3 regions of the Paenibacillus sp. YAE3 genome follow, and region 2 is predicted to be linked to each of the others. Evidence: riboswitches for the same ligand, from Rfam matches in the RefSeq annotation. Region 2 holds a riboswitch; each other region holds the start of a gene.
The links. A riboswitch is a leader RNA that binds a small molecule or an ion and turns the genes downstream of it on or off. The one in region 2 is predicted to bind cyclic di-AMP.

Region 1 (5,463 bases), on a different contig from region 2:
GATAGTCGTTGTACATGAGCTCGGGAAAACTCCGCTGCCATTGCCGCATGCATTCCGATACCGCCGCATAGATCGGCTGCTCCTTGTCGCGGATATACCCGGTCAGGTGGCTGTGCGAGACGGCCATCAGCTCGGGAATGGCGTTATCGATGCGCAGCTTGTCCATGAATTCCCGGATTTCGGCCAGGAAACGGGAGCTGGCGTTCAGCGCCGGAAATGCGTTTTCCAGAATCGAAATGAGCAGGCCGGACATCCGGCTTTCTGCATCGTCTTCCTGCTCCGAAGCAAGGGCCCTTCCCCCGAATACAGGGAACCCGTCCTTGCCGTGATACTGGCTCAAGCTGAACATCGACTGCAAAAAATAAACCTCTTCGCGGGGCAACACGACGCCGTACGCCGCAGCCAGCTTTTCCGACATCTTCAGGACCGGCCCGAAAAACGGATGGCGTTCCCATGCGTAGCTTCCGCTTTTAAGCGCAACCCGGTGCCCCTGCTTGACCCTTTCGAGCACGATCGCGATCAGGAACGACAAACTCCGTTTTGCGTTCAAAAAATAAATCATTCCGTTTTCCCGCTCGATCTCGGCCACCCAGCCGTCCAGACGCGCGTAATCGGCATTCGAAAAAGGCCATCCGGTATAAGGATAAGCCTCGGTGAACAGCTTCCATAAAAAATAGCGGACATGGATTTCGTTTCCTTTCAGCGCCGGCGCCGAATACGTGATCCGCAGCTGAAACGGGCGCAGTTCGTCCCGGTTTAGCTGGATGATCCATTTTTTGAACGAAGAAAAGCTCATATACAGCTCTTCCGCTACCTCCTCGGCGGAGGTGTTGCCGTCATGCATGAACAAACGCTGCATCAGGCGGAAATACGGCGTTTCCCGAAGCAGCGGTTCCAAAACTTCCTGAATGCTTGTCCCATGCCGGTCCCGGCGGAACATGATGCCCTTCCCCCTGGATACCTCGATCTGCATGGACGGGGGCAGCAGGGGGATGGCGGACTCGACGATCTTACGGACGGATTTGTCCGATACGCCCATCTCGCTTTCCACCTCTGCGAACGTAAACCACCGTTCTTCCCGGTCCAGCAGCTTCAGCAGCGATTTCAGCTGCCTGTATTCCTTATTCATGTCATCACCTTTGCCGGATGCTTTCCGCCGAACCTAGCGGCACATCCCTCATTGTTGCCGGCGGAAGCCGTTTTCAGCCCGAATGCTGCTGCTCCATCCGGAAAAGCTTTTGGTCGATCAAAAAATTGAGCAGAATGCGGTTAAATTCCCGCGGCTGGCACAAATGGCTCGGATAAATCGCGTCCTCGATCACCGCTTTCTGGGCGCAGGCGAACCGCTCCACCGCCTTGTTCATCTGGTTGACGAACCATTCGCTCTGCCTGCCGGCCACGCATAACACCGGCATCCGCAGCCGGGACAACACCGGATCGATATCCGCCTTAAGCAGCGCCATCCGTTGTTTGATCGACTCGGTCGGCCGTTTATGAAACAGCTCGTTCCTTAAAATGCTGTAGGCCGGAATCCACCTGTGATACGTTACGCGCAGCGACCGGAGAAAAAACTCGGCGGGAAGATAATAGGAAATCCAGCTGCAGGCCTCCAGCAGCTTCCAGATGCCGTTTTTCGTGCCGAAAGGGCCGCACGGCCCGTAAAAATAACTATCCACCAGCACAAGCGCGTTGACGCGGTCCGAATAGGTTTCCGCGAATTTTTGCACCAGCAGGCTGCCGCTCGAGCAGCCGACCAGCGTCACCTTCGGCAAGCCGAGCTTATCCAGCAGCTCTTTCAGGTCCCTGCACTGGGTGTCGACGATTTCCTCGACTTCCACATTCAATTTACCCGAATTGCCGTAACCTCTCAAATCGAGGACGATGACCTTCGCCCTTTTGCTGAAATATTCCACTTGAGGCTCAAAACTATGATGAGATGAAAGATGTCCGTGAATAAAGACGATCGGCACCCCGCTGCCATGCGTCTCGTAATATAGCGACGTTCCATTCACTTGTATGTTAGGCAACTTCCTTCTCCTCCCGCTATGCATGGTCTGTCGATGTGTTTTTTTATATGTGGGTCGAACCTTCGTTAACCTCGGCAAAATGCTCATGTCAAAAAAAGAAGCACGGAAAGAGGAACCCTCTTTCCATGCTTCTTCAGGCAAGGCAAAATAAACCTTGCTTGGCATGTATAAAAGCAGCCTCTCTTCTCACGCTTACGAGGTTAGCTGTCGGATTCGGACCAAGAGTAGCCCTACTCGAATGCGATTTCAAGATTCACCCCATGTGACGAACGGTTGGTTGTCACGGCCGGTTCCCCCGTTTTCCGCCGGAACGGAAATTCAGCGATCATAGACATTCATGTTATTTTTTCGCACAGAAAAACACAGAGCGGATACCCTGTGCTCGTTGACAACTCACAGTTTCACTCCTCTCTCCTAGCGACGCTTACGAGGTTAGCTGTCGGATTCGGGCCGTGAGAGCTGCCCTACGGACGGAAAGCTGATCCAAGACAGCCTCTTCATCCGATTCACCCCAAGCAGCCGGCTATATCCATGGAGACTCGGAATGCATGCCGGTGCCGATGTGGTTCCCCCGCTTTTCGCGATTGAAAATTCAGCGTAATCCATTCATGAACCAAAGATTTTTCATAATGAGTTGAATATACGCCTGAGCCGACGAACTGTAAAGGTTGGTTACAATAGAATTCATGGCCTTTTTTATAGCTTTTGCCGGTTTCCGGCCCCTGATCCTGCCCAATCATTCATTTACAACCGATAGCTTCCGTTTCCTTGATTTATACATCGTTCATCTTGTTATAACCAAGCGCTCTTCCGAGATCGATACAGAACTTGGCGGGAAAAATGAATACCCCCCCATCAGCCATATAAGAACTCCTTCGTACCAATCAGAACTATTCAAAGCCTTTGAACCGCTGCTACGATAATGGTGTCATAAGGCATCTTCATTCCATGGATCGCAGGGAGGTGAATGATTGAACAACAATAAAAGAGGACATCACGGATTTATCCATGAGGTCGCAAAGAACCGTTATCTGTATCTGCTTGCGCTTCCCGGCATGCTGTTCCTGCTTGTCTTTGCGTATACGCCGATGCTGGGACATTTGCTTGCCTTTCAGAATTACCGGCTTTCAGACGGTCTATTGGGAAGTCAATGGGTAGGATGGAGAAACTTCGAGTTTTTCTTTTCAACCAATGACTGGCTGCGCGTCACATGGAACACCGTATTTTTGAATGGGCTGTTTCTGGTGTTCGGTCGATACCACATTCACGATCCAAGACTATCCGTCGAAAGCATCGCCGACCACATCGAGTTGTCCGCCAAATATTCCCGTCAATTGTTTCTCGACCATTACGGAATGTCGCTGTCCAATTATATTTTGAATATGCGGATCGAAAAGGTAAAGGAATTGCTCACGGAGACCGACATGAGCGTTGCCGAAATCGCGCAGCAAGCCGGGTTTCAGACGAAAAGCCATTTTTTTACCGCCTTCAAAAAAGCGACCGGCATGACGCCGGCCCAATATCGTTGCCGACAGATGGACGAGGCGAGCGGTTGATTCAGATCGCCGATTCCACGTATTCATCCGGCTTGATGCCTTCGTACCGCACGAAAGCACGTTTGAAGGAATAGACGTTTTCGTAACCTACCCGGCGGGCGATATCGTCCATCCCGAATGTTTTCTCCCGCAGCAGCTCCTTGGCCGTTTCCATCCGGAGCCGGCATAAATAGTCGTAGAAGTTGATGCCGGACACTTCCTTGAAGATTTTGGAGACATGGGATACCGACATGCCGCATCTTTCCGCCAGCTGCTTCAGCGAAATGTCGGCGCTGGTGTAGTTCTGGTTCACGAATTGAAGCAGCTCGCTGCCGACGGCAAGCGAAGGCGAGGTATTGGCATAACGTTTCCGTTCGCAAATTAACGTGCCGACCTCAAAAACGTAGCTCCACATCCCGCCGATGTCCCCCGCTCCCGCCCGGCTCGCGAATTGCTTGGCGTATAGGCACGTGTCCAGGTTCAGCTCATGCAGCACCCTCAGCATCGTTTCCATCAACAAGGATACCAGCTTGGTTTCGCTCGGTTCGGGCAGCCGCCGCTTTTTGTTTTCCTCGCTGATTTCGTGCAAGATTTGCATCGTCGTATCCAGGTTGCCGATTTTCAGGTTATTGATCAGTTGAACCTCCCAATCGGTCGGATAATAATAATCGACGCCTGGCTGAATCTCCTCCTTCTGCACCGGGAGATGCTCCCTCGCGAAGAGGGTATACTGCAGGCTTTCGTTGGCCGCATAATACGATTTGCTGATGCCGACCAGCCCTTTTTCCGCCGTGCCGCATAAAACGTCCGGCTGAAAGCCGCAGGCCAGCCCGATCTCGCCCGCGATTTCGGCCGCGATGCTCTCCAGCTCCCCTTCGCTGCCAAGCGGCTCGACAGAAGAAAGAATGAGCGCTTTGTCCGCATTGGTCACCTCAAACAGCTCGTACGCGAGCCGGTGACGGCTCATCGCCTGTTCCACGATCACGATCGTCATCATTTCGATTTTCCGGATCCGTTCCATGTCGGACAAATCGCGGAGTGCATGGAAACTGATCAGCAGCGTGCAATAAAACATGTCGTCGGTATAACCGATGCCGAATTTTTTCAGCCCGTTCACCTGCTGATCATCCGTAAAATACCCTTTCAGCAGGCGCAGAAACAGGTTCGATCTCGCGGCGCTTTCGTAATCCTGCATCGATTGCTGGAGGTTTTTGTTTTCGAGCAGCAGCCGGTCGAACGATTTTTCGATATAGCTGTATTCCGAGCCGGAAATTGGGGCGCCGCCCTTCCCGTCTTCCATCCGGACCGCCGCAGACAGCTTGTTCAGCAGGGCGCCGAGCGGGCGGTAGCTGACCTTGGCCAGCAAAAAGGCCATGCAGGCGCCGAGGACGACGGAAATCGCGATCGCAAGCAGCGAGCCGACAAGATTGTTGATGCCGATCACGCTGCTGTCGGTATAGGTAATCGTGTACCGCAAATCGCCGGCCTTGGACGGCAGCTCAAACGCATAACGGCCCGAATCGGCCTGAAGGTCTCCAGGCGCGCTGCGCGTTTGGCGGTAAATCAAGGCGCCATGCGACGACATGACGATCTCCTTGGATTCGATCCCGGCAAAACGATGCATATAACCGGAAAAGTAAGCGCTGTCAATAAAAAGGACCAAAACCGCGCGCGGATGGTTGACGACCTCCAGGCTTTGCAGCACCGGAATGACCCGCTTGCCGCTGCCCCATAATTTCATGTCCACAGGCGGCATGATCTTGAAATACTGCTGCTCGGCCAACGCGGCCTGAAGCTTCCGCTCCGTTTGCCCGTCGAATGCGGCGACCCCCTGAAAAAAGCGGTCTTCCGGATAAATGCCCCATGGCGTCAAAACCTGGCCTTTTTCGGGGAACACGACC
Region 2 (5,463 bases):
GCAGATTTTGCCAGCTCCGCTTCGGTATGAACTGGGGAATGACGACCGTTACCTGATAATGGGACTCGCTGGCCTTTCGATGAACCATATCGATGAATTTGCTCAGCGGATGTATGATGCTCCGGTAAGGGGAAGGCAACGTCACCAGCCGGACGTCCGGCCGCCACTTCTTCCATTTTTCTTCGAAGCGAATTTCCTCTTCCTTTTCAAAAGGGATGTATACGGCAATGATCTGGTCCGCCGATAAGGATTGCGCATAATTCAACGAATGTTCGACCACGTGCGTGATGCCGGACACCGGAAGGATGACGACGTTTCCTTCGATCGGAACCGCCGGTTCGCAGGTCGACAAGCGAAGCTGCTCGCCTACCGCTTCGTAATGCTTCTTGATTCTGTGGAACAAATAAACGATCAAAGGCAAGAATATTAACACCGGCCATATTTGCGGGAACTTGGTCACGAAAAACATGACCGATACGGTGAAGCTGATGAGCGCGCCGATCGCATTGATGATAAGTTTCGTTACCCAGCCTGCGGGTTTTTCCCGCACCCATTTCGCGATCATCCCCGTCTGCGACAACGTAAAAGGAATAAAAACGCCTACCGCATACAGCGGAATCAAATGCTCCGTTTGCCCGTGGAAGGCAATAATCAGCACGATCGACAGCAGCCCAAGAAAGATGATGCCGTTGGAATATCCGAGGCGGTCTCCCCTTACCGTAAACATTCTGGGAATGAACCGGTCTTTGGCAAGATTCACCGCCAGCAGCGGAAAAGCGGAATACCCCGTATTCGCCGCCAAGATCAAGATCAACGCAGTGGTTCCTTGAATGATAAAATACATGAAATTGCGCCCGAAGGTTTCCTTGGCGATTTGCGATACGACCGTTTCCTGCGCATTCGGGGAGATCCCCAAATAATAAGCCATGAACACGATGCCCGAGAAAAGCAGGGCCAGCAGAATGCCCATGGCCATTAACGTTTTGGCTGCATTTTTAGGGGCCGGATCTTTGAAATTCGGTATCGCGTTGGATATCGCCTCGACGCCGGTCAGCGCCGAGCTGCCCGATGCAAAAGCTTTTAGCAGCAGAAACAAGCTGATCCCTGCCACCGGCGTGCCGACTGGCGTATGCAGGTTAGGCGCAACCTGGCCGGTCGCGATATGGTACAGCCCGACGCCGATCAAAATAAACATCGCCAGCGCGAATAAGTACACCGGATACGCCAAGATGGAAGCCGACTCGGTGACGCCTCTCAGATTCAGGAGCGTAATGAGGATAACAAACGTGACTGCGATCGCCACCGTATGCTCATGCAGCACGGGAAATGCCGACGTGATGGCGTCCGTTCCCGCCGAGACGCTCACCGCCACGGTCAAAATGTAATCGACCAACAGCGAGCCGCCGGCCACCAATCCAGGATATATCCCCAAATTTTGCTTGGATACGACGTATGCTCCCCCGCCATGCGGATAAGCGAAAATGATTTGGCGATACGACAGAATCAACGCCGATAATAAAATAAGGACACCGATTCCTATCGGAATCGAATACCAGAAAGCCGATGCGCCGACCGTGATCAGCACCAGCAGGATTTGCTCGGGACCGTAGGCGACGGAGGATAACGCGTCCGAGGAAAGTATCGCAAGTGCCTTCTTTTTGTTGAGCTTTTGTTCTCCCAATTCCGCAGATTTCAGAGGACGTCCAATGAGGAGCCTTTTTAACGCTGCCATCGTGTCATTCACCGCCACTGTTCAAGTTGAAGTTCCATGAAAGTATCCTTATTGTTTCCCCTTTTGGCCCAATTGGGCACACCAAAAAAAGCCACAGGAAAGTTGGGCTTTCCCGCGGCTTTCAAAAGCGCACGACAAATCCTTCTTTCATAACGCCTACGAGGTTAGCTGACGGATTCGGGATTGAAAGTATCCCTACACTCGACCTGCGAACATAATCAAGTGATTCACCCCTGGGACGAAGTTCCCTTCCTCCCGTTGGTTCCCCCGCTTCTGGATACAGAATTAAGCGATCAAGGAAAATGACAATTCAGGGTCACAAGTTCATTTACGAATGAAATCATACTCCCGTTGGATACTTACTGTAAAGAGGCCAAGAATCATATTGTAGCGCGAAAACGGGCAAATTGAATCCATGGCATCGCTTGCAACGGCTGCATCCTGTTTTTTTCAGGCCGTAGCCATGGTTCACGCCTGTTTTCGGCCGATGCTTAGAGCAGCGGCGAAATAAGCCTCATCAGCGATTCTGAAATGCGTTTCAGAATGCCTCGTTTCTGGAAGGAGTCCCAAGCGATGCGGACGGAGTCCTTGAAATCCTGCTCAAAATCGCGTTTGATGTCCAGCACGGTTTCGGATTCGTAAAGCACCGCGGCAAGCTCGTAATTCAGCTCAAAGCTGCGGATATCCATGTTGGCCGTACCGATCGATGCGATTTCGTCATCCACCAGCACGATTTTGGCATGAATAAAGCCGTCTTTGTAATGGTATATAGAGGCTCCCGCCTTAAGGAGGGGCGTAAAGTAGGATTGGGATGCCTGGTCGCTGATCACGCTGTCGCTTTTCCCCGGGTACAAAATGCGTACATCGATGCCTGCCGCCGCGGACAATCGCAGCAATGTTAATGTTTCCTGATCCGGTATAAAATATGGCGTGGCGATCCAAATCGATTTTTTTGCCGATGCCATGATGGCCAACAGCGCGTTGCGTATGCTTGTATCTTCCGAGCTTGGGCCGCTGGCCACGATCTGAACGGCCCCATTCGCCGGGACCCCCTGATCCGGAAAATACGACCTGTTCATGTAAGCGTCCCAAGAGTAATGGTTTTGGCCGCTGGTTGCGTACAGCCAGTCTTCCAGGAAAATGGCCTGCAGTTTATAGAGCGCCTTTCCTTCGATTTTCAAGTGGCTGTCGCGCCAGACCGGAAATTTTTTGGAACGGCCGAGATATTCGTCGCCGACGTTCAGCCCGCCGGTAAAGCCGACCACGCCGTCAACGATGACGATTTTGCGGTGGTTACGGTAATTGACCGTTTCAAGAAGCCAAGGCGAAAAAATGGGATCAAACTCGACGACCTCGATGCCGGCATCTTTCATCGGCTGCAAAAAGCGTTTACGCAACCCGTTGCTGCCCAATCCGTCAAAAAGAAAACGAACGATCACGCCCGATTCGGCTTTGCGGATCAGCGCGTCCCGAATGGCGGTGCCGATGCGGTCCGAACGATAAATATAATACTGGATATGGATATGGTGCGCGGCCTTTTCGATGGCTTGCAAAATTTCCGAAAAGGTTTCGTCGCCGTTGGTCAACAGCTTTGTTTCGGTTTCCGTTGCTGCCGGGCCGCCGCCGAACCTTTCAATGACCTTGATGACATATTCCGACCTCTCACTTAACAACGACAATGGGGCCAAATTCAAACGCCTGCCCGCCAAAATCTCCCGGAACAGCTTTCTCTGTTCTTCCGCCCGGTGCAGATGTTTTTTCCGTCTCCAGCGGCTTCTGCCAAAAAGCAAATACAACAGCACCCCTACCGCCGGAAGAAATGCCAGGATCAAAAACCATGCCAGCGTGCTTTGCGGCGAACGGTTTTCCATAAAAATGATGAAGCCGATGCCTATAATGGAAAGCGGCCATAAAATGCCGATCAGCGTCGACAGGCGGATCACGGACCTGTTCATGACAAAAAGGCCGATCAGCACCAGGACTACGACGATCACGATTTGAAAAACGCGGTTTTTCATATGTAGTAAAATCCACCTATTCTCCGATGTATAATTGGGGTCCGACTAAAGTGTACGTTCTCATCCTGCTCCTCTCCGCGAAAAAATAAGGACATGCTGCTCTCTCAAAAAAATCAAAATCCTGCTGATACACCCTTAAGGTACTGCTTATGCCATTTTAAATACTGCATGACGGTATGTCTATACATGCTGGTTAAGCTGCTTGCTTTCCCCCTGAATCATCAAAAAAACGGACAAGCAATCTTGTTGAACGCTAGTCCGTTTCCGTTTGTTCATTGTTCCCCTTATGGAGCTGTTTTCGCTGGACATGGGCCAATCCCCATTGATGCAAGGCTTCCAAAATCGGAGACAGGCTTTTGCCGTATTCCGTGATGGAGTACTCCACTTTCGGCGGTATTTGCGGATAAACGACCCGTTTAACGATCTCTTCCTCCTCCAATTCGCGCAGATGGAGCGTAAGCATCCTTTGCGTGATATCGGGCAGCAATCTTCTTAGCTCATTGAACCGCAACGGTTGGCCCTGAAGCAAATGATAGAGGATCATCGGCTTCCATTTGCCGACGATCGAATCCAAGGCCACGACGAATTGGCATTGGGCAGGGTTCTTTGGCATACGTTCGCCTCCTTTTCAGTACCTTTTTTGATACTATACCACATTATTGTGCCTACTTACCATAAGTAAGTATATATTATATGATCAGCATTGGAAGTGAAATTTCATTTAATAACAGAAGGGAAGTTTGAACCATGGCAACCGTATTGTACATCACAGCGCACCCCCTGCATCCCGAAGAGTCGTATAGCCTCGCGGTGGGCGCGGAATTTATTGAAGCATACCGTAAAGCAAATCCGGCAGATGAAGTCGTTCATTTGGATCTGTATAAAGAAAACATTCCGCAGATCGATGCCGATGTTTTAAGGGGGTGGGAAAAGCTTCGGTCGGGTTCGTCATTCGATCAGTTGTCCGAAACGGAGGAATCAAAAGTAGCTCGTCTTGAAGAAATTCTTCATCAATTCATGGCAGCCGATAAGTACGTTTATATCTCCCCGATGTGGAATTTTTCGGTCCCGCCGGTGTTGAAAGCATACACGGATGCGACCTCGATTCCGGGCAAGACTTTCAAATATACCGAAAATGGTCCTGTAGGACTGTTGCCCGGCAAGAAAGCCTTGCACATTCAAGCCAGCGGTTCCGTTTATTCGGAAGGTCCTCTTGCTACGATTGAAATGGGATTCAGCTATCTGAGCAAGATTCTGCGGTTTTACGGGATTGAATCAGAGGCTATTTTTGTGGAAGGAACGGCAGTATCGGAGCAGGCACCATTCGTAAAAGAAAAAGCGATTGCACTTGCTAAGGAAGTTGCCAAGCGTTTCTGATCGGGGTTTGCACCCGTTCCAGACCGGAAATCTGCAAGAACAAAGGCGCGAGGCCCTTGTTCTCCATAGAAAACCCGGTCATTTAATTATTCCTAAATCATAAAAAAAGCCTGTTGAAATGTTTCAACAGGCTGAACGTACACCTCAGATTTTCTTTCCGTGATGCGGCCTTCTTCCGGTGCGAAGCTTTTCGGAATTTGCCTGTTCATGAGAGGACGGCTTATTTTAAGAAACCTTCTTTGAAGATGTCCAGCAGATGTTCAAGCGTCGTCGGATCGCTGTAAGACGAAGCCTCCGTGTCGATTTCGATCACATGCTTGTTTTTGACGGCCGGGA
Region 3 (5,463 bases), on a different contig from region 2:
CCTGGGATATCACTCATATCAGGATTCTTTTCCCATTATATATCCTTGGTAGGATAATGTCGATTTGGAAATCAATTTTTCTACCTAAAACGACACTATTCGACACACATTGTCGAAAAAAGTTCAAAAATAGTTTAATTTTAAGCTTTTAAAAAGGAGATGAGTCGCATGCATACCTTAAATGAAGAAAAAGTGTTCAAGGACCCCGTACATAATTACATTCATGTCCAACACTCCACCATCTGGCGGCTGATTAACACGGCGGAGTTCCAGAGGCTGCGGCGGATCCGCCAATTAGGCACCTCGTATTTGACGTTCCATGGGGCGGAGCACAGCCGGTTCTCCCACTCGCTTGGCGTGTATGAAATTACGCGCCGCATCATATCCCAATTCGAGCGAAGCGGCTACGCGGATTGGCCGAACAGCGAAAAACTGTTAACCCTCTGCGCCGCCTTGCTGCATGACCTGGGACACGGACCCTTTTCCCACTCGATCGAAGAGGCGTTCCGGATGGACCATGAGGATTGGACCCGCCGCATTATTCTCGGGGATACCGAAGTAAACGCGATTTTGACCGAGGTGGCCGAAGACTTTCCCGCCAAGGTCGCATCGGTTATCGCCAAGGATTACGAGCACCCGATCGTGGTCAATCTGGTGTCGAGTCCGCTGGACGCCGACCGGATGGACTATTTGCTGCGGGATGCTTATTACACGGGCGTCAATTACGGAACGATCGACATCGACCGGATCCTGCGCATGCTTCGTCCGTACCAGGGAAGAATCGTCGTGAAGGAATCGGGGATGCATGCGGTGGAAGATTACTTGATGTCCCGGTACCAGATGTATTGGCAGGTTTATTTCCATCCGGTGACGCGCAGTTCGGAAATCATTTTGCGGCAGATCTTCCGGCGCGCGAAGGAGCTATACCGGGATAACTACGTTTTTGGCTTCATGATTGAGCCGCTTCCAGGGCTTTTCGAAGACCGGCTGACCGTCCAGGATTATTTGAAACTCGACGAAGCGCTCATCCAAACCGTGTTTTCGCTATGGACGAACGAAAAAGACGCCGTGCTGAGCGAGCTTTGCAGCCGTTTTATGCATCGCAGGCTGTATAAATATGTGGAAGTGGAATCGGTGGATCTGGAAATGATCGAAGAGATCCGCCGCGATTTTGAGCGGGTCGGCCTGAATCCCGAATACGATCTTGAGATTGATTTTCCGACCGATCTTCCGTACGATGTATTTCGGCCGGGAGACGAATCCAGCCAAAAGCAGATTCTGCTGCTCGACCGGGACGAACGCCTGCGGGAAATATCGGAGGTGTCGGATATTGTCCGCTCCATCAGCGGCATTCACCGCGGGAAATATCACTTATATTATCCGGGGGCGAAAATGAAAGACGTTATTTCTTCCCTATCCGACCCGGTTTCCCGCATTTTCAAGCGATAACGACAGCGTGATTCACGGATTTGCCCCATATTAATCTATGCTTTATGACACGAAGGGAGTTCCAGACATGAATTTATTCGACACGCATACGCATTTGGACGCGCCGCAGTTCGACGAGGACCGCGAAGAAACCATTCGCCGCGCCGTGGAAAACGGCGTCAGCCGGATGATCAACGTCGGTTTTAACCGCGAAACGATTCCGTCCACGATGAAGCTTGCGGAAACGCATGATTTTATATACGCCGCCGTCGGCTGGCATCCTCAGGATGCGATCACGATGAAGGAAGGGGATCTCGAATGGATTGCATCTTTATGCAGCCATGAAAAAGTCGTGGCCATCGGCGAAATCGGGCTCGATTATTATTGGGATACCTCCCCGAAAGACGTGCAGCACCGGGTTTTGCGCCAGCAAATCGGGTTGGCCCGGGAGCTCGGCATGCCGATCGTGATCCATAACCGGGATGCGCACGAGGATATCGTGAAAATCCTGCGGGAGGAAAAGGCCAGCGAGGTCGGAGGCGTCATGCACTCCTACTCCGGCAGCTGGGAAACGGCCAAGTTATGCCTGAACATGGGGTTCCATCTATCCTTCGGAGGGCCGATTACGTTCAAAAACGCCAGACAGCCCAAGGAAGTGCTTGCGCAGGTTCCGATGGACCGTTTGCTGATCGAAACCGACTCTCCGTACCTGACGCCGCACCCATTCCGGGGCAAGCGAAATGAGTCTGCCAACGTTCGTTTGGTAGCCGAGGCCGCTGCCCAGATTAAGGGGGTCGAGGTGGAGGAAATTGCCCGAATCACCACCCAAAATGCACTGGAACGATTTGGAATTAAGTGAAAACGGGAGAAAAACAGCTGAAAAAACGAGCATGAACGAAGCATTAAAGAATTTTAACCAAAAAAACCATGAATATTACAAATTTTTAACCATATATTCAAATAAACGTTGTTGATTCCCGCTTTACAACATGCATCAAAACAGGATATCATCTTTTCAGTGAACTTGGGCTGCTGTAAGCCGCTTCCTTTTTCGGCATCGCGGCAGCCTCCGTGAACCAATCTCGCTGAGTCTTTCGGTCTCGAAAGAGCGGGGGAACCAATACATAGAGCGCGACGGTCCTTTTAAACCGGTCCGGGCTCGGGATGTATTTGATTTCTTTTCAGGGTCTCAGGGGTGAATTCGGCGCGGTCCGCCATGAGCGGGCTGGCGTTGATCGGGCGGCTCTCTTTCGCCCAAACCCGACAGCTAACCCCGTAAGCGACATAAAGAGAGGGTTTCGTGCATTTACTTTTCCGTCATTCTGACATCCAGGGAAGCCACGAAGGAGACCTCATAAGCTCTTAGCTGGCTTCTTTTGTTTTTGAATAATGGAGAAGGCGTCGTCATACTGTTGTAAAACGGGAGGCGACAAATCATGAAAAAAAGATAGGTTCATGGTGCAAGAACGCATGCTCCTTATGTGTTCTTGTAAAAAATCGAGTATAGCCCGCGTCAAATCATTCATGCGTAACTCTAATGGCGAGGCTATGAAGGAGGATCGAGAAGGTGGGCATTTTCCATCAAGAAGAGACCCATGATTCAAAAATCTCCAGCATGTCTTACGCATTGCGATGGAAGCATGAGAATTTGCGCCAAATCTCTACTGCAGCTATCGTTACGATCGCGGTCACCATCATGATTTTGCTGCTGGTCAACTCATCCACGCGCAAACAGGTGTACCTGGTGGTAGACGGTCAGGTCAAAAAGATTCAGACTCACAAATCCGTTTTACAAGAAATGCTGGATGAGCAGGCAATCAGCCTCAAACCGGAAGATCAAGTCTCCATGCCGCTGAGCGGTTCGCTCCAGAATGGTGACAAAGTGGTGATCGACCGCGCTGCTCCCGTTCAATTGACGGTGGACGGGACAACGAAAAAGTTGTATACCACCAAAGACACGGTTGGCGACGTATTGAAGGAGTTCGGCGTATCGCTCAAAGAACACGATAAAGTCACTCCGGCTCTGACCGAGCGGGTGACGGGCCAAACGGATATCCGTATCGTGCGCGTCAACAAACAAGTCGTGGACCGCCATGAAAATTTGCCTTTCCGCGTCATTAAGACGGCGGATCCCAGCCTGACGGTCGGAGATAACCGCGTCATTCAGCAGGGAAAGCCCGGCGTGATGGTGCAGCACATCGAAAAGGTATATCATGACGGCCAAATGGTATCCATGCGCATGGTGGGCAAGGAAGTGCAGGCAAAAACGCTGGATAAAATCATCGCCGTGGGCACGAAGAAAAAACCGGCTCCGCCTGTCGTCGTTCAAACAGCGGCCGTTAAATCTTCTTCCACCGCCAAATCTTCATCAGCCGCCAAAACGAAAAAAACCGTAAGCAGCAATAACCGCGTAAGCAAAGCCGGTGTTGATTTCTCATATAAAAAAATGATTCATGTCTCGATGACGGCTTATTCTGCCGGCGAACCCGGAATCGGTACTCGTACCGCGACGGGAACGCGGGTCACGGAAGGCCGCACCATCGCCGTGGATCCGAACGTGATTCCGCTCGGCTGGTGGGTGTACATCGAAGGCATCGGCTTCCGCCGTGCCGAAGACACGGGCGGCGCCATTAAGGGCAATAAGATCGACCTCTACTATGACTCCGTGAAGCGCGCCAACAACTTCGGCCGCAAATCCGGGATGAAAGTATACGTCATCGGCCCCGTGAAGCCGCAATTGAATTAATTTCGTTTTACAATGTCATTCTAATGTTATAGTATTATGATCATGAAAATGTCATGCTAAAGAAGAGGAGCATTCCTCTTCTTTTTGTTGTTTGGATGTCCGAAAACTTACGACGCATGAACGGACGAGCTTTAGGAAAGGGAGAAGCAGGTCATGATCAAGGAAGTCATAGTCGTGGAAGGACGGGACGATACCGTGGCCGTGAAGCGGGCGGTGGAAGCCGACACGATCGAAACCGGCGGTTCGGCGATCAACGGCCGCGTACTGAAGCGGATTGCCTTGGCCCAGGAACGCAGGGGAGTCATTGTATTGACGGACCCGGACCATGCCGGGGAGCGGATTCGAAAAATTATCGCGAGCAAGGTTCCCGGATGCAAGCATGCCTTTATTCCGGAGTCGGAAGCGACGCGGAAAGGGGACATCGGCGTGGAGAACGCTTCGCAGGAAGCGATCCGTAAGGCCCTCTCCCGCGTGCATACGTCCTACGAAGGCGCGGAAAGCCTGATCGATATGGAGGATCTGATGGCTGCTGGGCTTCTGGTGCACCCGGACGCGGCCCGCAGACGCATGGTGATGGGTAACCTGCTAGGCATAGGGTATTGCAACGGCAAGCAGTTCCATAAGCGGCTGGCCGTTTTTCAGATTACGCGCGAGGAATTTGCGGAGGCGTTAGCCCAATTGGAACAGGAAGGGGAAGGTTGACATGCAGCGAATGGACGATATCGCCTCGCCAAGGCGGACGAAGGAAATCATCCAGCGTCACGGTTTTTCGTTTAAAAAAAGCCTGGGGCAAAATTTTCTGATCGATCAAAATATTTTAGGCAAAATCGTGGAGGCGGCGGGGCTGGATGCCTCCAAGGGAGCTTTGGAGATCGGGCCGGGGATCGGAGCCCTTACCGAAAAGCTGGCCCAGGAAGCGGGCGCCGTCACGGCCGTCGAAATCGACCAGCGGCTTATTCCGATACTCCAGGAGGTATTAGAACCGTATCCGCATGTGCGCATTCATCATGGCGACGTGCTGAAGACGGATCTTGGCGCCCTCTTTCGGGAGGATTTCGCGAATGTATCCAAAGTCAGCGTCGTTGCCAACTTGCCTTATTACGTGACGACCCCGATTTTGATGAAACTGCTGGAAGAGCGGCTGCCGCTGGAGAATATCGTGGTCATGATCCAAAAAGAGGTGGCCGAACGCATGGCTGCTTCGCCCGGCACGAAGGACTACGGCAGTCTGAGCATCGCCGTGCAGTATTACAGCGAGCCTGAACTGGTCTGCATCGTGCCGAAAACGG

Region 1: another riboswitch for cyclic di-AMP. It lies ahead of AC27KL_RS10945 (alpha/beta fold hydrolase); the one in region 2 lies ahead of AC27KL_RS15945 (APC family permease).
Region 3: another riboswitch for cyclic di-AMP. It lies ahead of AC27KL_RS26975 (resuscitation-promoting factor); the one in region 2 lies ahead of AC27KL_RS15945 (APC family permease).

Annotation. Positions count from the first base shown of each region.
Region 1 covers NZ_BAAIYF010000004.1:490,241-495,703, reverse strand. The annotation lists gene AC27KL_RS10950 (AcpB/EbpR/MafR family transcriptional regulator) at 1-1,129, opposite strand, end outside; gene AC27KL_RS10945 (alpha/beta fold hydrolase) at 1,203-2,027, opposite strand; cyclic di-AMP (ydaO/yuaA leader) riboswitch at 2,201-2,361, opposite strand; cyclic di-AMP (ydaO/yuaA leader) riboswitch at 2,434-2,635, opposite strand; gene AC27KL_RS10940 (helix-turn-helix transcriptional regulator) at 2,999-3,583, shown strand; gene AC27KL_RS10935 (helix-turn-helix transcriptional regulator) at 3,585-5,463, opposite strand, start outside.
Region 2 covers NZ_BAAIYF010000007.1:300,725-306,187, forward strand. The annotation lists gene AC27KL_RS15945 (APC family permease) at 1-1,732, opposite strand, end outside; cyclic di-AMP (ydaO/yuaA leader) riboswitch at 1,872-2,034, opposite strand; gene AC27KL_RS15950 (cardiolipin synthase) at 2,224-3,750, opposite strand; gene AC27KL_RS15955 (winged helix-turn-helix transcriptional regulator) at 4,004-4,363, opposite strand; gene AC27KL_RS15960 (NAD(P)H-dependent oxidoreductase) at 4,498-5,127, shown strand; gene AC27KL_RS15965 (iron-hydroxamate ABC transporter substrate-binding protein) at 5,348-5,463, opposite strand, start outside.
Region 3 covers NZ_BAAIYF010000022.1:10,643-16,105, forward strand. The annotation lists gene AC27KL_RS26965 (HD domain-containing protein) at 169-1,449, shown strand; gene AC27KL_RS26970 (TatD family hydrolase) at 1,517-2,287, shown strand; cyclic di-AMP (ydaO/yuaA leader) riboswitch at 2,502-2,725, shown strand; gene AC27KL_RS26975 (resuscitation-promoting factor) at 2,996-4,174, shown strand; gene rnmV (ribonuclease M5) at 4,328-4,876, shown strand; gene rsmA (16S rRNA (adenine(1518)-N(6)/adenine(1519)-N(6))-dimethyltransferase RsmA) at 4,878-5,463, shown strand, end outside.